Regions from separate parts of the Rothia sp. LK2588 genome, predicted to be linked through region 1. Evidence: predicted binding sites of a transcription regulator. Region 1 holds the regulator's gene; each other region holds the start of a gene.

Region 1 (5,532 bases):
CATTAATTCTAGGTGCTCGCCCCCTTACGTTAGTGCAAGGACACTCACACCCGTCAGCATAGTTTTCTCAGAGTTCACTGGCACGACCAGGTAGTGGCTCTACGGGGCGGTGATGAAGTCGATGAGGTGCTCCACCGGTCCGAGAATGTCCGGTTCAAGGTCGGAGTAGCTATCGACTTTTTCGAGAATGCGTTTCCATCCTGCTGCGACGTCTGCTTGGGTTTCATGGGGCCAACCAAAGGTACGGAGAACTCCTTTCTTCCACTCCTCGTGTCGAGGGATAACAGGCCAGGAGGCCATACCCAACGTTGCGGGCTTGACCGCCTGCCAGACGTCCACATAGGGATGCCCGACGATGAGTACGTTCTCGGCGGCACCCGGTACCGCACGGGCTTCCTGCACGATCTTCGATTCCTTGGTCCCCGCAATGAGGTGATCTACCAGAATGCCCAGCTTACGGTGAGGCGCGGGACCGAAGTCACGAATGGCGGCAGCGAGATCGTCGACCCCGTGTAGAGGTTCCACGACGATACCCTCCACCCTGAGATCGTGACCCCAAACCTTTTCCACGAGTTCAGCGTCGTGGGTACCTTCGACCCATAACCGCGAGGCCTGAGCAATTCTGGCCGGAGATTGTTCGACGACCCGAGAACCAGATCGTGAAATCCTGGGGGCCTGAAGGCGGGGTTTGGCGCGCGGTGCGGTGACGATGATGGGCTCTCCTTCGAGGAGGAAGCCCGGGCCGAGCGGGAACGATTTAACTTTTCCTCGCGCGTCCTCGAGTCCTAGGACGCGCATCCCGCCGATGGTTTCGAGGGAGACCACCACACCCACCCAACCACTCTGGACGTCCTCGAGCAACATTCCGCGTTGAACAGGCACCTCACGAGGGGTGGCAGGCCGGTTATCGCGCGTGGAATTGGAGAGATCCTGAGCTCCCCACGAATAGTAGTCGTTCACGTGCATACTTTCTTCTTAGGACGCAGGCAGGGGCAACTTCACCTTAGCCCAAAGCGTACGGCCCTGAGGATGTTGGCGTTAAAGTATTAGAGTTGAATTAGCACTTGACGAAGACAAGTGCCAGGATGAAGCTATCAATTCGTAGCCCCGCCCGAAAGGAGAGCCGTGACGCAGCCGCGCAAACATCAGGTGCTCCGGGCCATTGTCGAAGATTTCGTACGTTCCCGAGAGCCGGTGGGTTCCAAGGCGCTGATTGAGCGTCATAACTTGAAGGTATCTAGTGCTACCGTTCGCAACGATATGGCGCTTCTCGAAGAAGAGGGGCTCATACGAGCGCCGCACGCGAGTGCGGGACGTATTCCCACTGAGAAGGGATACCGCTACTTTGTCGATGAAATCACTGTGCCGAGAGCTCTCACCCCAGCGCAGAAGCGCGCGATTCACACCCTGCTCGACAGTTCGGATAGCGTCGAAGAAGTTTTTCAGAAGACGGTCCGGGCGCTCTCGCAGTTGACCCACCAGGTTGCTGTCCTGCAGTATTCCTTGAATCCGGTCACGACAATCCGCCATATTGAACTGGTGCCGGTGGGGGATCACCAGGTATTGGTGATGGTGATTAGCGACACCGGCCGCGTCATCCAAAAAACCGCGACCGTCGAACAATACACCGAAGACGATGTGCAACTGCTCAAAAAACTGTTGCTTGCATCTCTTGCGGGCCATCAACTCGATGCAGTGAATTCACTGAGTACAGAGTCGGCCGATTGGCAATTAATCGATTGTGCGCCCGCGGTTATCTCTGTTTTGCAGTCCTTTGCGCGGCAGGAATCCAGTTCGAAACTGTTAATCTCTGGCACTTCTTACCTCGTAGAATCCACGCCAGACTTTTCACAGTCGGTCGCACCCATTCTGGAGGCTCTCGAGGAGCAGGTCACCATGTTGCAGCTTTTGAACGAGATGTCTCAGGATGCCCGCGGTTTTGCGGTGAAGATCGGGACAGAAACCGCTGTCAAGCCGTTACAAGAGACCTCGGTGATCACCAGCGTCTATGGCCTAGAGGATGGCTCGCAATTGGGCGTCCTTGGTCCTACGCGTATGGACTATCTCCAGACCACATCTACCGTGCGTGGGGTAGCGCGGTATCTAGCCAAGATTTTGGGTACTTCTCCCTGAGCCCTAAAATTTCACGTGCACTGAAAGATTTTCACCAGACAGAGAAAGAAGTAGCATGAGCGATCATTATGAAACCCTCGGTGTGTCTCGAGACGCAAGCCCCGAAGAAATCAAGAAGGCTTATCGTAAAAAAGCCCGCAAACTTCACCCGGATATCAATCCCTCCCCGGAGGCGGCGGACGAGTTCAAGCGGGTTTCACATGCCCATGACGTACTCTCCGATCCAGAAAAACGTCGCATCTACGATCAAACGGGTAACGAAAACGGCCAAACTCAGGGTGGTTTCGGCGGCGGGTTCCCTGGTGGTTTCGGCGGGGGATTCGGAGATATTTTCGACGCCTTCTTCAACCAGCAGCCCTCTGGTCCTGCTTCGCGTACTCGGCAGGGGCAGGACGCGCTCATCAACGTCCGCATTGACCTCAAGGATGCGGTATTTGGCGCCGAAAAGCCGATCACCGTGGATACCGCGGTTACCTGCGACAAGTGCCATGGGGATGGGTGCGCACCGGGGACTCAACCGGAAACCTGCCAGGTGTGCCGAGGCCAGGGTTACATGACTCGACAGGTCCAATCCATCTTGGGCACCGTAATGCAGCAGGTCGAGTGTTCGGCATGTCACGGTTACGGCACTGTTATTAAGACTCCCTGCCCTGAGTGCTACGGCGAGGGCCGTGTTCGCGAACGCAAGCCGCTCACGATCAAGATCCCCGCCGGTGTCAACTCCGGTTCGCGCATCCGACTCTCTGGCCAGGGTGAGGCCGGTGTCGCTGGAGGCCCCAACGGCGACCTCTACGTCGAGCTTCGCGTGCAGGGGCATCCCGTTTTCTCCCGCGAGGGCGACGACCTTCATGCCACCGTCGGTATCTCCATGGTGGCTGCCGCACTCGGCACTTCTATCACCCTAGATACGTTCGACGGTGAACAGTCGATTGATGTGCGACCGGGTCTGCAATCGGGTGAAATCATTACACTGCAGGGACTGGGCGTGACTCGACTGCGCGGCCAGGGCCGAGGTGACTTGAAAGTCACCGTGGAAGTCCGTACGCCCACCGATCTTTCCAAAGAAGAGAACGAGCTTCTGCGTGAGTTTGCACGGATGCGCAAGGAAGACCTGAACGTGAGCGAAACCGTCACGGAAAAGGGCGGATTCTTCTCACGCTTTAAAGAACGTTTCGAAAAGTAAAGGTTACCCTCTGAATGACGGCTCCAATTTTCTACCTTGATCCCGCGATCATTGCCCAGTGTGCCGTGGGAGATATCTTGGAGGTCACGGGAGATGAGGGGCATCACGCAAAGAATGTGAAGCGCCTGCAACCGGGCGAAGACATTCATCTCGCCGATGGTCGAGGCCAGAGAGTCTGCGGTAAGGTTTATCAACTCAGCGGTGACGGTCTGAGCGTTCTCGTGGAATCCACTCATTCTGAGCAGTGCACCCCGGAGATCTATTTGGTCCAGGCGCTGGCAAAGAATGATCGGGATTTACTAGGTATCGAGTTAGCTACTGAGCTCGGTGCCGTAGGAGTCGTTCCTTGGTCGGCACATCGTTCTATCGTGCAGTGGAAAGGTTCGCGCGCCGATAAGGCGCATGCCAAATGGGAAAAGACGGTAGTAGCGGCAGCTAAACAGGCTCGTAGAGCTCTCATCCCCACGGTCTACGACCTCCATTCCACCAAGCAACTGACGGGGTTCATCGAAGAGGTTACCCACCAGGGTGCAGAGGTATTTGTTCTAGATGAACGCGAGGGGTTCCGATTATCTGAGCATATTCGACAGTTAGACACAGAACGGCTGGGGGAGTTGTACATCGTGGTGGGTCCGGAAGGAGGCATCAGCGAGGACGAGGTTTCCCAGTTGATCGCAGCCGGGGCAAAGACCGGGGTGTTAGGCCCGGAGATCCTCAGAGCTTCCACCGCTGGAGCTGCGGCCATATCACAGGTGAATACCCTCCTGGGACGATGGTGACACCCAACTGCTCCAGTGAAAATAGGCGGCTCAGCGAGGAGTTTCATCTGAGTTTTAGGTTGAGTTCACTCTGGGCATGATTGCCCCCCTGCCTCCAGACCCACTCTGGCAGGATACCCTGTATATGAGAACTAATACTTAGAGTCTAAGGAGCTCTGATCAGGCGTAAGCCGGTTATGACCACAACTCTCACAGGCGCCAGCCGCCCGCTTTCTGTAGCAAGAACCTTCACCTTCGGATCACGGAGCGAAATGGTCGCCGTCATGGGACCTTCGGATTCCAGCATTGCAATCGTGGAGTCACGATTCCCGACAGTCTCCCTACGTCCCAAAGATTTGGATGTTGTGGTGACTGGCCCCTCCGAGGCTGTCGCGACGATTATTCGTCTGCTCAGCGAGTTAGCGCGTCTCGCTCATCAGGGGATAACCATCTCTGCAGATACCGTCACCCGGGTTATCGACATGGTAAGCGCCGAACTTGATCAGCCAGCTCACGCGATGAGCCAAAATATTCTGAGCTCACGTGGGCGCAAGATCCGGCCTAAGACCGTCAACCAGAAGAACTACGTTGATGCCATTGACGACAACACGGTGATCTTCGGGATAGGCCCAGCCGGTACGGGTAAAACGTATCTAGCCATGGCAAAAGCCGTTCAAGCGTTGCAGTCCAAAGAGGTCAACCGAATCATTCTTACCCGCCCTGCGGTCGAGGCGGGAGAACGACTGGGCTTCTTGCCGGGGTCACTCAATGACAAGATCGACCCGTATTTGCGACCCCTCTACGATGCTTTGCACGACATGATGGATCCGGAGTCAATTCCACGTCTGATGGAAGCTGGCACCATTGAGGTCGCGCCGCTGGCGTATATGCGTGGCCGAACCCTCAATGACGCTTTTATCATCTTGGACGAGGCCCAAAACACGACCGTCGAGCAGATGAAGATGTTCCTGACACGTCTCGGGTTTGGGTCGAAGATGGTCATTACCGGTGACGTCACTCAGGTCGATTTGCCCAACGGACAGGCTTCGGGCCTCCGCCAAGTGAAGCAGATCTTAGGCGAGGTTGAGGATATTAGCTTCTCGATGCTCGAAGCTTCCGATGTCGTTCGCCATTCCTTGGTCTCAAATATCGTCTCTGCCTATGAACAGTGGGATGAGGATAAGCAGGCGATGGAACGTAAACGCAATCGGAAGGTCAAGCGCCGGACCATCGAGGCCGCAGCCGAACGATTGTTGGAAAAGAACGGCATTACGGCGGCGGGGGAGTAGAACAATGACAGCTGAATTCGACATCATGGATGCCCCGGAAAACGCCGATGAATTTACGCGCAGAGCCTTCGCCGAGGTAGACACCGCCGAGTTAGATCGCCTGATCCTGCACGCCTTTAACCGCATGCATGTCAGCCCAGACACCGAGGTCTCGGTAGCTATTGTGGAT
Region 2 (5,532 bases), 540 kb from region 1:
GTTTAAAGACGTGGATCCAGTACTCCACCACCGCCCGGAAACCAGCAAAGGTGCCGCGCTCGATCTTGCGGGTGAAGGAGCCCGCCATGAGGAATGCGGAGATTAACAGGAAGACGTCGACGCCGCCGGAAACCTTACCGAACCAGAAGTGGTAGGCAGCCACTAGAAAGACGGCCAACGCCCGGAGACCCTGAATTTCGGGACGGAACTTGCGAGACGCTTGATTATTGATGATCTCGGGCCGGTCTGCAGACCGGCTTGTGTCAACGCTGCTACTGTCGACTTCCCCTGCTGGCACGCTCATCTCTCTACCGCTATCCACTCATTTGCCTCTGCGTGAGGCACCCCTAAAGTATGCATGCTTGGTTTCAAGCGCACAGAGAAACGTTACCGCAAGGAAATTTCAGCGGAAAGTTAAAACAACAAGTCCCCCAACTTTGTGATGAATTACAAAGAAGGGGGAACTTGTCTGTTTTACAACGATAGGGGCGTTAGTCCTCGTCGTCGTCTTCTTCGGCGGGCTTGTCCACCACGAGGGTCTCGGTGGTCAACACCAGGGCTGCAATCGAGGAGGCATTCTCCAGTGCAGAGCGGGTGACCTTGACCGGGTCAATGACGCCGGCAGCCAGAAGGTCCTCGTATTCACCAGTCTTGGCGTTGAAGCCGGAACCGAGCGGCAACTGAGTGACCTTGTCGATCACCACGTAGCCGTCCTGACCGGCATTCTCGGCGATCCAGCGCAGGGGCTGAACCAGTGCGCGCTTGACGATCTCCACACCGGTCTGGGCGTCCTTGGTGTCCAGGGTCAGGCCGTCCAGGGCAGCCAGGGCGTGCACCAGCGCGGTACCGCCACCGGCGACGATGCCCTCTTCCATCGCAGCGCGAGTGGAGGAGACGGCGTCCTCGATGCGGTGCTTGCGCTCCTTGGCCTCGACCTCGGTAGCGGCACCAACCTTGATGACGCCCACGCCGCCAGCCAGCTTAGCCAGACGTTCCTTGAGCTTCTCGCGGTCCCACTCCGAATCGACGTGCTCGATCTCTCGACGCAACTGCGCCACGCGATCGGCCACGGCCTCGGCCGAGCCAGCGCCGTCGACGATGGTGGTGTTGTTCTTGGTCACCGTCACGCGACGAGCCGAGCCCAGCTGGTCCATGGTGGTCGCATCGAGGGACGCACCCAGCTCGCCGGTGATCACGGTGGCACCGGTCAAGACACCCAGATCCTGCAGGATGGCCTTGCGGCGGTCGCCGAAACCGGGAGCCTTCAGCGCCACAACGTTGAGGTTGCCGCGCATCTTGTTGACGACCAGGGTCGACAATGCCTCGCCGTCGACATCTTCAGCGATGATGGTCAGCGGCTTCTTAGCCTGCACGACCTTCTCCAACACAGGCATGATCTCGGTGACGGTGCTGATCTTGCCCTGGTAGAGCAAGATAGCGGTGTCTTCGAGAACGGCCTCGGCGCGCTCGGCGTCGGTCACGAAAGAGGGCGAAAGGTAACCCTTGTCGAACTGCATACCCTCGGTGATATCGAGTTCGATTTCGGTGGTGGAACCATCTTCGATGGTGATCACACCATCCTGGCCGACCTTCTCGAAAGCCTGCGCCAGCAATTCACCGATTTCCGGCGACTGAGCAGAGATCGCAGCCACATGTGCGACCTCGTTGCCCTCAACCTCGCGGGCGTTCTCGAGCAAACGAGCCGAGACAGCCTTGACGGCGGTCTCGATGCCGCGCTTGACCTCACCGGGTGCGGCGCCGGAGGTCACGTTACGGAGACCTTCGGCAACCAGTGCCTGCGCCAGCACGGTCGCGGTGGTGGTGCCGTCACCAGCGACGTCATTGGTCTTGGTGGCGACTTCCTTGGCCAGCTGAGCGCCCAGGTTCTCGTACGGGTTGTCCAACTCGATTTCTCGAGCGATGGACACACCGTCGTTGGTGATAATGGGCGAACCCCACTGCTTATCCAGCACCACGTTACGGCCGCGGGGGCCGAGGGTTACTTTGACAGCGTTGGCGAGCTTATCGACACCGGCCTGCAGGTGCTTTCGCGCGTCGTCGTTGAATTCAAGCTGCTTCGCCATGAATCCATCAACTCCTTATGAGTAGTGAGCGGAAAGTTGCTTACTTGGTGACGACAGCCAGCACGTCGCGTGCCGAGAGAATCAGGTAGTCGGTGCCGCCGTAGGAAACTTCGGTGCCGCCGTACTTGGAGAAGATCACGGTGTCGCCCTCGGCAACATCAACGGGGATGCGGTTGCCCTTGTCGTCGGTGCGACCGGGACCCACGGCGATAACCTTGGCTTCCTGCGGCTTTTCCTTCGCGGTGTCGGGGATGACCAGGCCGGAGGCGGTGGTCTGCTCTGCCTCTACGATCTGAACAACAACGCGGTCTTCAAGCGGCTTGATGTTTGACATGTTTTCTCCCTGCTCGAGGTAGGTCTTCAAATGTTGAACGTGCTCATACCCTGTGTGCGCCATCGTCGCGGTGACGGCGAACCCAGTTGCAACCGGTTTCGGTTTTAGCACTTCACACATTCAAGTGCTAACACAAACTTTAGAACCGTCCCCGTGAGCAGGTCAAGAAAACCCCTCCGTTTCGCGGTGAGCGCACCTTATAAGATAGGCAGTGATGACAGATCTCAGCCCCGCCTTCGATCGCCCAGCAAGCCCCGACGCGCCCGCACCCCTCTCCCCTGCCCCTGCAGTCTTAGCATCTGCCGCCGAAATTGCGGCCATCGAGGAGTTCGTGCCCTATGAATCCTCCTCGGCTCTGGCCGCGGCCAGCACTCTGCGCGACCGCGGTTTCACCCCCGATCAGGTCTCCTGGGTGCTGAACCAGGCCAAAACCCGTACCAGGGCCGCCGTGAAGTTCGGCGAGCGCGCCGAGCGCATGCTCTTCACCTCCGCGGGCTTTGAGCAGGCAACGCGCACCGCCGTCGCCCGCTGGCACGCCGCCCGCTTTCGCGCTGCCGGTCTCGACTCGGTCGCCGATCTTGGATGCGGTCTGGGTACCGATTCCTGGGCCTTCGCCGAGGCCGGATTGTCGGTCAGCGCAGTGGAGATCGATCCGCGCACCGCGGCACTGACGGCCCACAACCTCGCCGAGTTTCCCACCGCGCGCGTGCTCGTGGGAGATGTTCAGGACGCCGACCTCAGCCAGCTCGGGCCGGCACCGGGCGAGTTGCCTGCCTCATTGTGGTTGGATCCAGCCCGCCGCGATCAGAGCGGCGGTACCAACGGGCCGCGCATCTTCGACCCCGAGGCCTTCGCGCCCCCGCTGTCTTTCGTCCGCAACCTGGCTGACACCGGGATTGCGATGGGCGTGAAAATGGGCCCGGGGCTGCCGCACGAACACATCCCACACGGTGCCCAGTGTCAGTGGGTCAGCCACGGCGGTTCGGTAGTCGAGGCCGTGCTCTGGTTCAACGCGCTGGCGCAACCCGAGGTGGCCCGCACGGCAACCCTGCTGGATGCAGACCCGCTGAACCCCCGCGTCCGCTATGAAATCTCTAGCGCACACCGCGAATCCGCCACCGGCCCCGTGGGTGAGCTGGGGCGCTACCTCTACGAACCCGACGGGGCGATCGTGCGATCGCACCTCGTCGCGGAGCTCGCGGCGGAGGTCGGCGCGCATCTGCTCGACGAACGCATCGCCTACCTCTCGGCAGACCATGACATCGATCACCCCGCACTCCAGGGATTCCGCGTGATCGACACCATGCCCATCAACGATAAGATCCTCAAGCGCTGGGTGCGTGAAGAAGGCATCGGCGCGCTGACCATCAAGAAACGCGGGGTAGACGTCGTTCCCGAGCAGTTGCGCAAGAAACTGTTGGCCGGGTCGAAGAAGAAATCCGGCAAGGCCTCCGCAGCCCACGAGGCTACGCTCGTGCTCACTCGGTTTGGCGAGGGAGCATCCAGCCAGCGAGTTGCGATTCATGTACGACCGCTCTGAACCTCTAAAATTGAACAAAGACAACCACAGCCCAGCCGCTGGGCGCAGTAAGCCCAGCTGAGCGGAGAACATACGTGACTGAATTTGCATCCTCGGCCCAATCAACACTCGGCCTCGAATGGGAGCTAGCCCTGGTAGACCGCGCCACCGGCGAGCTCTCCTCCCGCGCCCAGGAGGTGCTGGAGCTCATCCCTGAGCGGGCCCCGGAGTTGCTCAACACCACTGACGGCGCCCATATCACCGGCGAGTTTCTCGATAACACGGTAGAGCTCGTCACCGGAGTCTGCTCCACCGTCGCCGAAGGCGTCGGTCAGTTGCAGAACGCCGCCGAGAGTTTGCGCGCGGTCACCGATGAGCTGGGGCTCGACTTCTTCTCCGCCGGCACCCATCCGTTCTCTAAGTCTCTGGACCAGCCAGTGGCCAACAAAGAGCGTTATCAAAAGATGCTCGATCGCACCCAGTACTGGGGTCGGCAGATGGTGATCTATGGGGTTCACGTGCACGTCGGCCTCGACCATCGCGACAAGGTGTTGCCGGTGATCGACGCTCTGACGAACTACTACCCCCACCTGCTGGCGCTCTCGGCCTCTTCACCCTTTTGGGAAGGTCACGACACCGGTTACGCCAGCCAGCGAGCCCTCATGTTCCAGCAGTTGCCGACCGCGGGCCTGCCGTTCAACTTCGCGACCTGGGACGACTACGAGGACTACCTCAACGATATGCTGACCACCGGCGTCATCGACGATCCGAGCGAGAACCGCTGGGATATTCGTCCGGTGCCCCACTACGGCACCGTGGAAATGCGCATCTGCGACGGCCTGCCCTCCCTGGCGGACGTCGCCGCGCTTGGCGCCCTCACCCAGTGCCTGGTCGAGCACACCGCCCGCGAACTGGACGCCGGGCGACGCGTGGAGCCGCTGAAGCCCTGGCACGTTCAGGAAAACAAGTGGCGCGCGGCCCGCTACGGCCTGGACGCGATCATCATCCAGAACAACGCCAACGACGAGTTGTTAGTCACCGAGGATCTCCAGCGCTTGCTGAGCGAGCTGGAACCGATAGCTGAAGACCTGAACTGCGTAGAAGAACTGGGTCAGGTTCAGCGCATCATTGAGAGCGGCGCCAGCTATCAGGAGCAGCGATCCATCGCTGAAAACCACGGTGGAGATCTGCGCGAGGTGGTCAGCTATCTGGTGGATCAGGCTCGCACCCCCTGGATTCGCTAGACAGAAAACGGGTCCACTAGAGGGAAATCGTGGTCACCGGCAGCGAGGAATCCGCCTCAAAACCGATGCCGGAGGGGGCACGTCCTTGGCTGACCAATCGGGCACCCAACGCTGCGACCATCGCCCCGTTGTCCGTGCACAGCGAGAGCTTCGGGATCACCAAGGAGATACCGTTCTCCGCGCACCGCTCGGCGGTCAGCGCCCGCAGCCGTGAATTGGCCGCCACGCCGCCGCCCAGCAGCAGGGTGTCGATGCCTCGCTCGGTGCAGGCCAACATGGCCTTGCGAGTGATCACGTCAACCACGGCCTCCTGAAAGCTGGCCGCGATATCGGAGACCGGCACCGTCTCGC
Region 3 (5,532 bases), on a different contig from region 1:
GCGTGATTTTCGCGTTCAACCTGCTCATGGCGGTCTCCTTCACCCTGGGCATTGGTGGGAGCGTACGCGCGGCGGCCGTGGCCTTTTTTACCTTCATCGGGGTGCACTTCGCGATGCGGTGGGTGGGCGCTCTGAAACTGCCCGGGTTCTTCTCGATGATGGCCGGCGGCGCGATGATCACCGCGGTGGCGGTACTGGTCAGTCACCAGGATTCGATCTTCGACGACATGGGGTTCATCGTTTCGGGCCCACACATCGTGGGCGCCGGATTGATTATGCTCATGCCCACCGCCTCGCTGTTCTCGGCGGCCCAAGACGCGATGACGGGTTACCCGTTGACGGCGGCGGGCAAACTGGTGACCACCGGGATCGGCTTCTTGGGGTTGGTGTCTGGCATCGCGTCGGCGCTGACAGTCACCGGTCACCTGTACGCGGCGTCCATGGACGTGCAGCAGGCCGTGTTCAACCCGCCGCCGCTGTGGCTGAACATCGCGGGCATGGCGATGGGATCGGTGATGGTTGCCGCGACCACCCAGGGCGGTTGGCGGACGCTGGTCACGGTCGCGTTGGTCTCGGTGTGCGGGCAGGGCGCGTACTACGGGCTGAGCGCGATGACGGGCGTGGCGCCGGGCAAGTTCAACACGGCGCTCGGCGCGTTCACGGTGGGTGCGCTGGCGGCTCTGCTGGCTTATCTGCGGCGGGCACCGCAGTCCATTGTTGCGGTGCCGGGCATCATGTTTCTGCTACCGGGGCTGACGGTGTTCCGCGGCCTCTACTCGCTGTTGGTCGACGGCAACGGGCCGGAGGCCTATACCAGCCTGTACGCGGCGGCCTCGAATATCGTGGCGATGACGGCGGGCGTGGTGATGGGCATCTGGCTGATGATGTTCACCATTCAGCAGGTGCGTGCGGTCTTTAGCTCAGGGCCCAGTTCACGGGAGCGGCGCCCTGTTGTTCCAAGAGTTCGTTGACGCGGGAGAACGGGCGGCTGCCGAAGAAACCGCGCGAGGCCGAGAGCGGCGAGGGGTGTGCAGACTCCACGCAGGGGTAGTCGCCGAGGAGCGCCTTGGCGTTGCGGGCGTCCCTGCCCCAGAGCAGGCCGACCAGCGGGGTGCCGCGTGCGGCCAGGGCCTGGATGGCGCAGGTGGTCACAGCCTCCCAGCCGCGGTTGCGGTGCGAGCCGGCGTTGCCCGCGCCCACCGAAAGCACCCGGTTCATGAGCATCACGCCTTCGTCGGCCCAGGCAGAGAGGTCGCCGTGGTCAGGGGCGGCAATGCCGAGGTCTGCGTGGAGTTCCTTATAGATGTTCTGCAACGAGCGGGGGATGGGCCGGACGTCGGGGCGCACCGAGAACGAGAGGCCCATCGCGTGCCCCGGGGTGGGGTAGGGGTCTTGGCCGATGATGAGCACCTTGACCTCGGCCATGGGGCGTTTGAACGCGTTGAAGATGTCGGTGGCCGGCGGCAGGGTGTGGCGGCCGGCGGCGTGTTCGGCGCGCAGAAAGTCGCCCATGGCGCGGATGTTCGGTTCGACCGGGGCTAGCGCCTGCGCCCAGTCGTCGGCCATGACGGTGTTCAACGGTTGTGCGGGCACGGGCTCTCCTGAGACTCGAAGGCAGGTACGTGCACTAGGATATCGTGAGCGGTGAGATCGCATCGTAGAGAGAGGAGCCGGCGATGGAGCGAAGCGACAGCGAAGAACACCCCGGGCAGCGGTCTCGGCTGACCGAGGTAGAGGCCGGTATTCTCTCGATCGAGAAGCGGCAGTGGAAGTATCCGGGCACCAAGGAGCAGGCGATCCGCGCCGAGCTGAATATGGCCCCGATTACCTACTATCAGCGGTTGAACCAGATGATCGACGACCCGAGGATTATCGCCGCCGAGCCCGCGCTCACCCGTCGGCTGCGTGATTTTCGAGACCAATAGCGCACGCAGCATCGCGCGTGTGTACCCTAGACATGAATACCCCCTGCCACCGATGGAGAGATACGTGAACGAGTACCCTCGCGATGAGTTCGATGACGTACCCGAAGACTCTTCACGCCGCGGCGTGTATCGCGGTAAGGTGGTCAACCCGCGGGCGAGCATGAAGGGCCTGTGGGCCATTCTCGCCGCGGGCACTCTGGCGTTGCTGGTGGGCACGGTGATGTTTGTGGTGCAGCCGCGCACCCTCGCTCCGGACGCCGGCCTCAACTCGCCCGGCAACAAGTCGGCCAACGAGTGGGCGGGTAACGGCCAGCCCTCCGCTTCGCATCAGCCCAAGGACCCTTCGGAGGAGGTCACGGTGCAGGTCTTCAACGGTGGCACGACCCCGGCGGTGGCGAACCAGGTGCAACAGGTTTTGAAGCAGCGCGGTTTTCAGGTGAAGCCGGTCAAGCCCTGGGACGGCCACGCGTTGAGCTCGTCGGTGGCGTATTACTCGAACGGTTTCGTGGGTGAAGCCGGCGCGTTGGCCGACGACATCGGCGTGCCGTATATCGACTCCGACAACGAGGCAAAGACGGACGTGTACGTGGTGCTCGGCCCCGATTACCTAGGCGTGGACGAGGCTCGTGCGGCGGCCGCTTCGGCCTCGGCGACTCCCTCGGACGCGGCGTCCTCCGCGCCGGCGTCCAGCGCGCCCGCTCAGTGATCGAGTGAGCTGATCCGAGATCTGTTCGGGTCGCTGCGGGCCCTCTTGGCGTGAGCGCTCGCTCCGCTGTGCGCGATTAAACCCTCTCGGTGCTAAAAAGGTTTGCAACGGCGTGAGCCAAGTGTAAAAATTGAGTTAGCACTCTCGGCGCCATACTGCTAAATCGTAGTGCTAGGTTTGGCGGGGCGTTGAGGGAAACACTTTCCTTTCGCAGGTGAGGCGTTGCGTTGCCGTGCAGAACGCGGTGGCGAGGGCGTCGTCCGTCGCGGGCATCGGCGAGAGAAAACAACTCTTAGTCCAGGAGGGATTAAGCTCATATGGCAAAGCTTATTGCTTTTGATGAAGAAGCACGCCGCGGTCTGGAGAAGGGTCTCAACACCCTGGCAGACGCGGTCAAGGTAACTCTCGGCCCCCGTGGTCGCAACGTTGTGCTGGAGAAGGCTTGGGGCGCTCCCACCATCACCAACGACGGTGTGTCCATCGCTAAGGAAATCGAACTCGAGGATCCTTACGAGAAGATCGGCGCCGAGCTGGTCAAGGAAGTCGCCAAGAAGACTGACGACGTTGCCGGTGACGGCACCACCACCGCAACCGTGCTGGCTCAGGCACTGGTTCGCGAAGGCCTGCGCAACGTTGCCGCTGGCGCTGACCCCCTCTCGCTCAAGCGCGGTATCGAGAAGGCCGTTGAGGCCGTGACCGCCGAGCTGCTGAGCTCCGCTAAGGAAGTCGAGACCGAAGAAGAGATCGCGGCTACCGCATCTATCTCGGCTGGCGACAAGGAGATCGGTAAGCTGATCGCCGAGGCCATGGAGAAGGTCGGCAAGGAAGGCGTTATCACCGTCGAGGAGTCCAACACCTTCGGCCTCGAGCTGGAGCTGACCGAGGGTATGCGCTTCGACAAGGGTTTCCTCTCCGGTTACTTCGTGACCGACGCTGACCGCCAGGAAGCTGTGCTCGAGGATCCCTACATCCTCGTGGTGAACTCCAAGATCTCGAACGTGAAGGACCTGGTTCCGGTTCTCGAGAAGGTCATGCAGTCGGGCAAGCCCCTGCTGATCATCGCCGAGGACGTCGAGGGCGAGGCTCTGGCTCTGCTGGTGCTGAACAAGATGCGTGGCTCCATCAAGTCGGTTGCCGTGAAGGCTCCCGGTTTCGGTGACCGCCGCAAGGCTCAGATGGCAGACATCGCTATTCTGACCGGCGGCCAGGTGATCACCGAAGAGATGGGTCTCTCGCTGGAGCAGGCAAACCTGGATCTGCTGGGTTCGGCTCGCAAGGTTGTTGTGACCAAGGACGAAACTACCATCATCGAGGGCGCTGGCGACCAGGCCGCTATCGAGGGTCGCGTGGCTCAGATCCGCGGCGAGATCGCTAACTCCGATTCGGATTACGACCGCGAGAAGCTGCAGGAGCGCCTGGCTAAGCTGGCCGGCGGTGTGGCAGTGCTCAAGGCAGGTGCCGCTACCGAGGTTGAGCTGAAGGAGCGCAAGCACCGTATTGAGGACGCCGTGCGTAACGCTAAGGCTGCCGTTGAAGAGGGCATCGTTGCCGGCGGTGGCGTGGCCCTGATTCAGGCTGGCGCTAAGGCATTCCAGTCGCTGCAGCTGGAGGGTGACGAGGCTACCGGTGCGAACATCGTTCAGGTTGCTATCGACGCTCCGCTGAAGCAGATCGCTCAGAACGCTGGCCTGGAGCCGGGCGTTGTGGTCTCGAAGGTTCGCGAACTGCCCGAGGGCACCGGTCTGAACGCCGCTACCGGCGAGTACGAAGACCTGATGGCCGCTGGCATTAACGACCCGGTGAAGGTGACCCGCTCTGCTCTGCAGAACGCCGCTTCGATCGCCGGTCTGTTCTTGACCACCGAGGCTGTTGTTGCCGACAAGCCCGAGCCGGCTGGCGCTAACCCCGCCGCAGGCATGGACCCGGGCATGGGCGGCATGATGTAAATGAGCAAGAATTTTCCGCGTCAGCGGGAGTAAAAATTCTTGCGAATCCGAGATGAGTTTGCGAAGCGTAGCGAGCAAATCATCGAGGTGCGGAGGTTGGGGCGCCCGCGCAGCGGGTGCCCCTCTCCAGCTCAGACATTAAGACGAGGACGCCGCACCCCGGCTTGGCGAGAACTCAAGGGTTTTCGTGGAGCTAGGGTGCGGCGTCTTTCTGCGTTGTTAGGACCTTGCGTTCCGGGATTCTTCCACGCGCTCGATCAACCCGACCACGTTCGAACGGGTGCGCTCGATTCTCTCTTCGACCGAGAGTGATTCGTCCATCTGCCGGATGCCTTCGGGTTTCTTCTTGCCGGTGACGTAGGCGGTGCAGTCGAGGTCGGTGCAGATGTAGGTGCCGAGGCTGCCGTAGTTGTCTTGGGATGATTTCGAGGTGGGTATCGAGAACATCGAGACACCGGTGGATGAGTGCAGCGTGAGGCAGAACTGGCACATGCGGGCCCCGCCTTTGGTCGGGGCCTTTTTGCGTGTCATCACGAGGCCGCGGACTCCCGAGGAGGTCTCGGCGACGAGGTATGCCTTCTGCGGTGATTTGGGGTCTGACCAGGCGAGAAAGATCCGCTCTTCCGTATCGGCGTTGAGCACTTCTTTGGGAATGTTAATTCTTTGGGCCGCACCTTTGGTGCAGTTGACGAAGCTTTTGCGCAGGGTTGATTCGCTGACGGGGCGCATGGGTATATACCTTTCGAGGGTCCCCAATGATGGGGTATGAGGTGAATAGATAGACCGTTGGAGGGAGACTTCACCGAGATTGTTTCTGGGCAGGGTTGACCCCTGATGGGTGAAGTTCTCGCTAGATGTGAGCGCGGCTCACCGGTGGTCTATCTATTGCTTGCTTGCATGGAGCAGACGACCTCCTGTCGCCCTCGCGGGCTCTTGAAACGTTCAAGGTACAGAG

The links. Region 1 encodes HrcA, which represses chaperone genes, less so after heat shock. Its sites were predicted from a motif close to TTNGCACTCGNNNNNNNCGAGTGCNAA; they were not measured.
Region 2: the regulator HrcA is predicted to act here: its motif matches at 2,523-2,549, upstream of groES (co-chaperone GroES).
Region 3: the regulator HrcA is predicted to act here: its motif matches at 2,767-2,793, upstream of groL (chaperonin GroEL).

Annotation. Positions count from the first base shown of each region.
Region 1 is NZ_JAYWLS010000001.1:549,532-555,063, forward strand. Features, by position in the region: gene VVR12_RS02600 (DUF3097 family protein) at 100-966, opposite strand; gene hrcA (heat-inducible transcriptional repressor HrcA) at 1,126-2,133, shown strand; gene dnaJ (molecular chaperone DnaJ) at 2,189-3,316, shown strand; gene VVR12_RS02615 (16S rRNA (uracil(1498)-N(3))-methyltransferase) at 3,331-4,095, shown strand; gene VVR12_RS02620 (PhoH family protein) at 4,272-5,363, shown strand; gene ybeY (rRNA maturation RNase YbeY) at 5,368-5,532, shown strand, end outside.
Region 2 is NZ_JAYWLS010000001.1:7,715-13,246, reverse strand. Features, by position in the region: gene VVR12_RS00065 (acyltransferase family protein) at 1-298, opposite strand, end outside; gene groL (chaperonin GroEL) at 492-2,084, opposite strand; gene groES (co-chaperone GroES) at 2,125-2,418, opposite strand; gene VVR12_RS00050 (THUMP-like domain-containing protein) at 2,633-3,958, shown strand; gene VVR12_RS00045 (glutamate--cysteine ligase) at 4,033-5,181, shown strand; gene tsaD (tRNA (adenosine(37)-N6)-threonylcarbamoyltransferase complex transferase subunit TsaD) at 5,198-5,532, opposite strand, start outside.
Region 3 is NZ_JAYWLS010000002.1:260,781-266,312, reverse strand. Features, by position in the region: gene VVR12_RS05585 (threonine/serine exporter ThrE family protein) at 1-971, shown strand, start outside; gene VVR12_RS05580 (uracil-DNA glycosylase) at 916-1,566, opposite strand; gene VVR12_RS05575 (DUF3263 domain-containing protein) at 1,677-1,925, shown strand; gene VVR12_RS05570 (LytR C-terminal domain-containing protein) at 1,990-2,631, shown strand; gene groL (chaperonin GroEL) at 2,949-4,577, shown strand; gene VVR12_RS05560 (FBP domain-containing protein) at 4,797-5,306, opposite strand.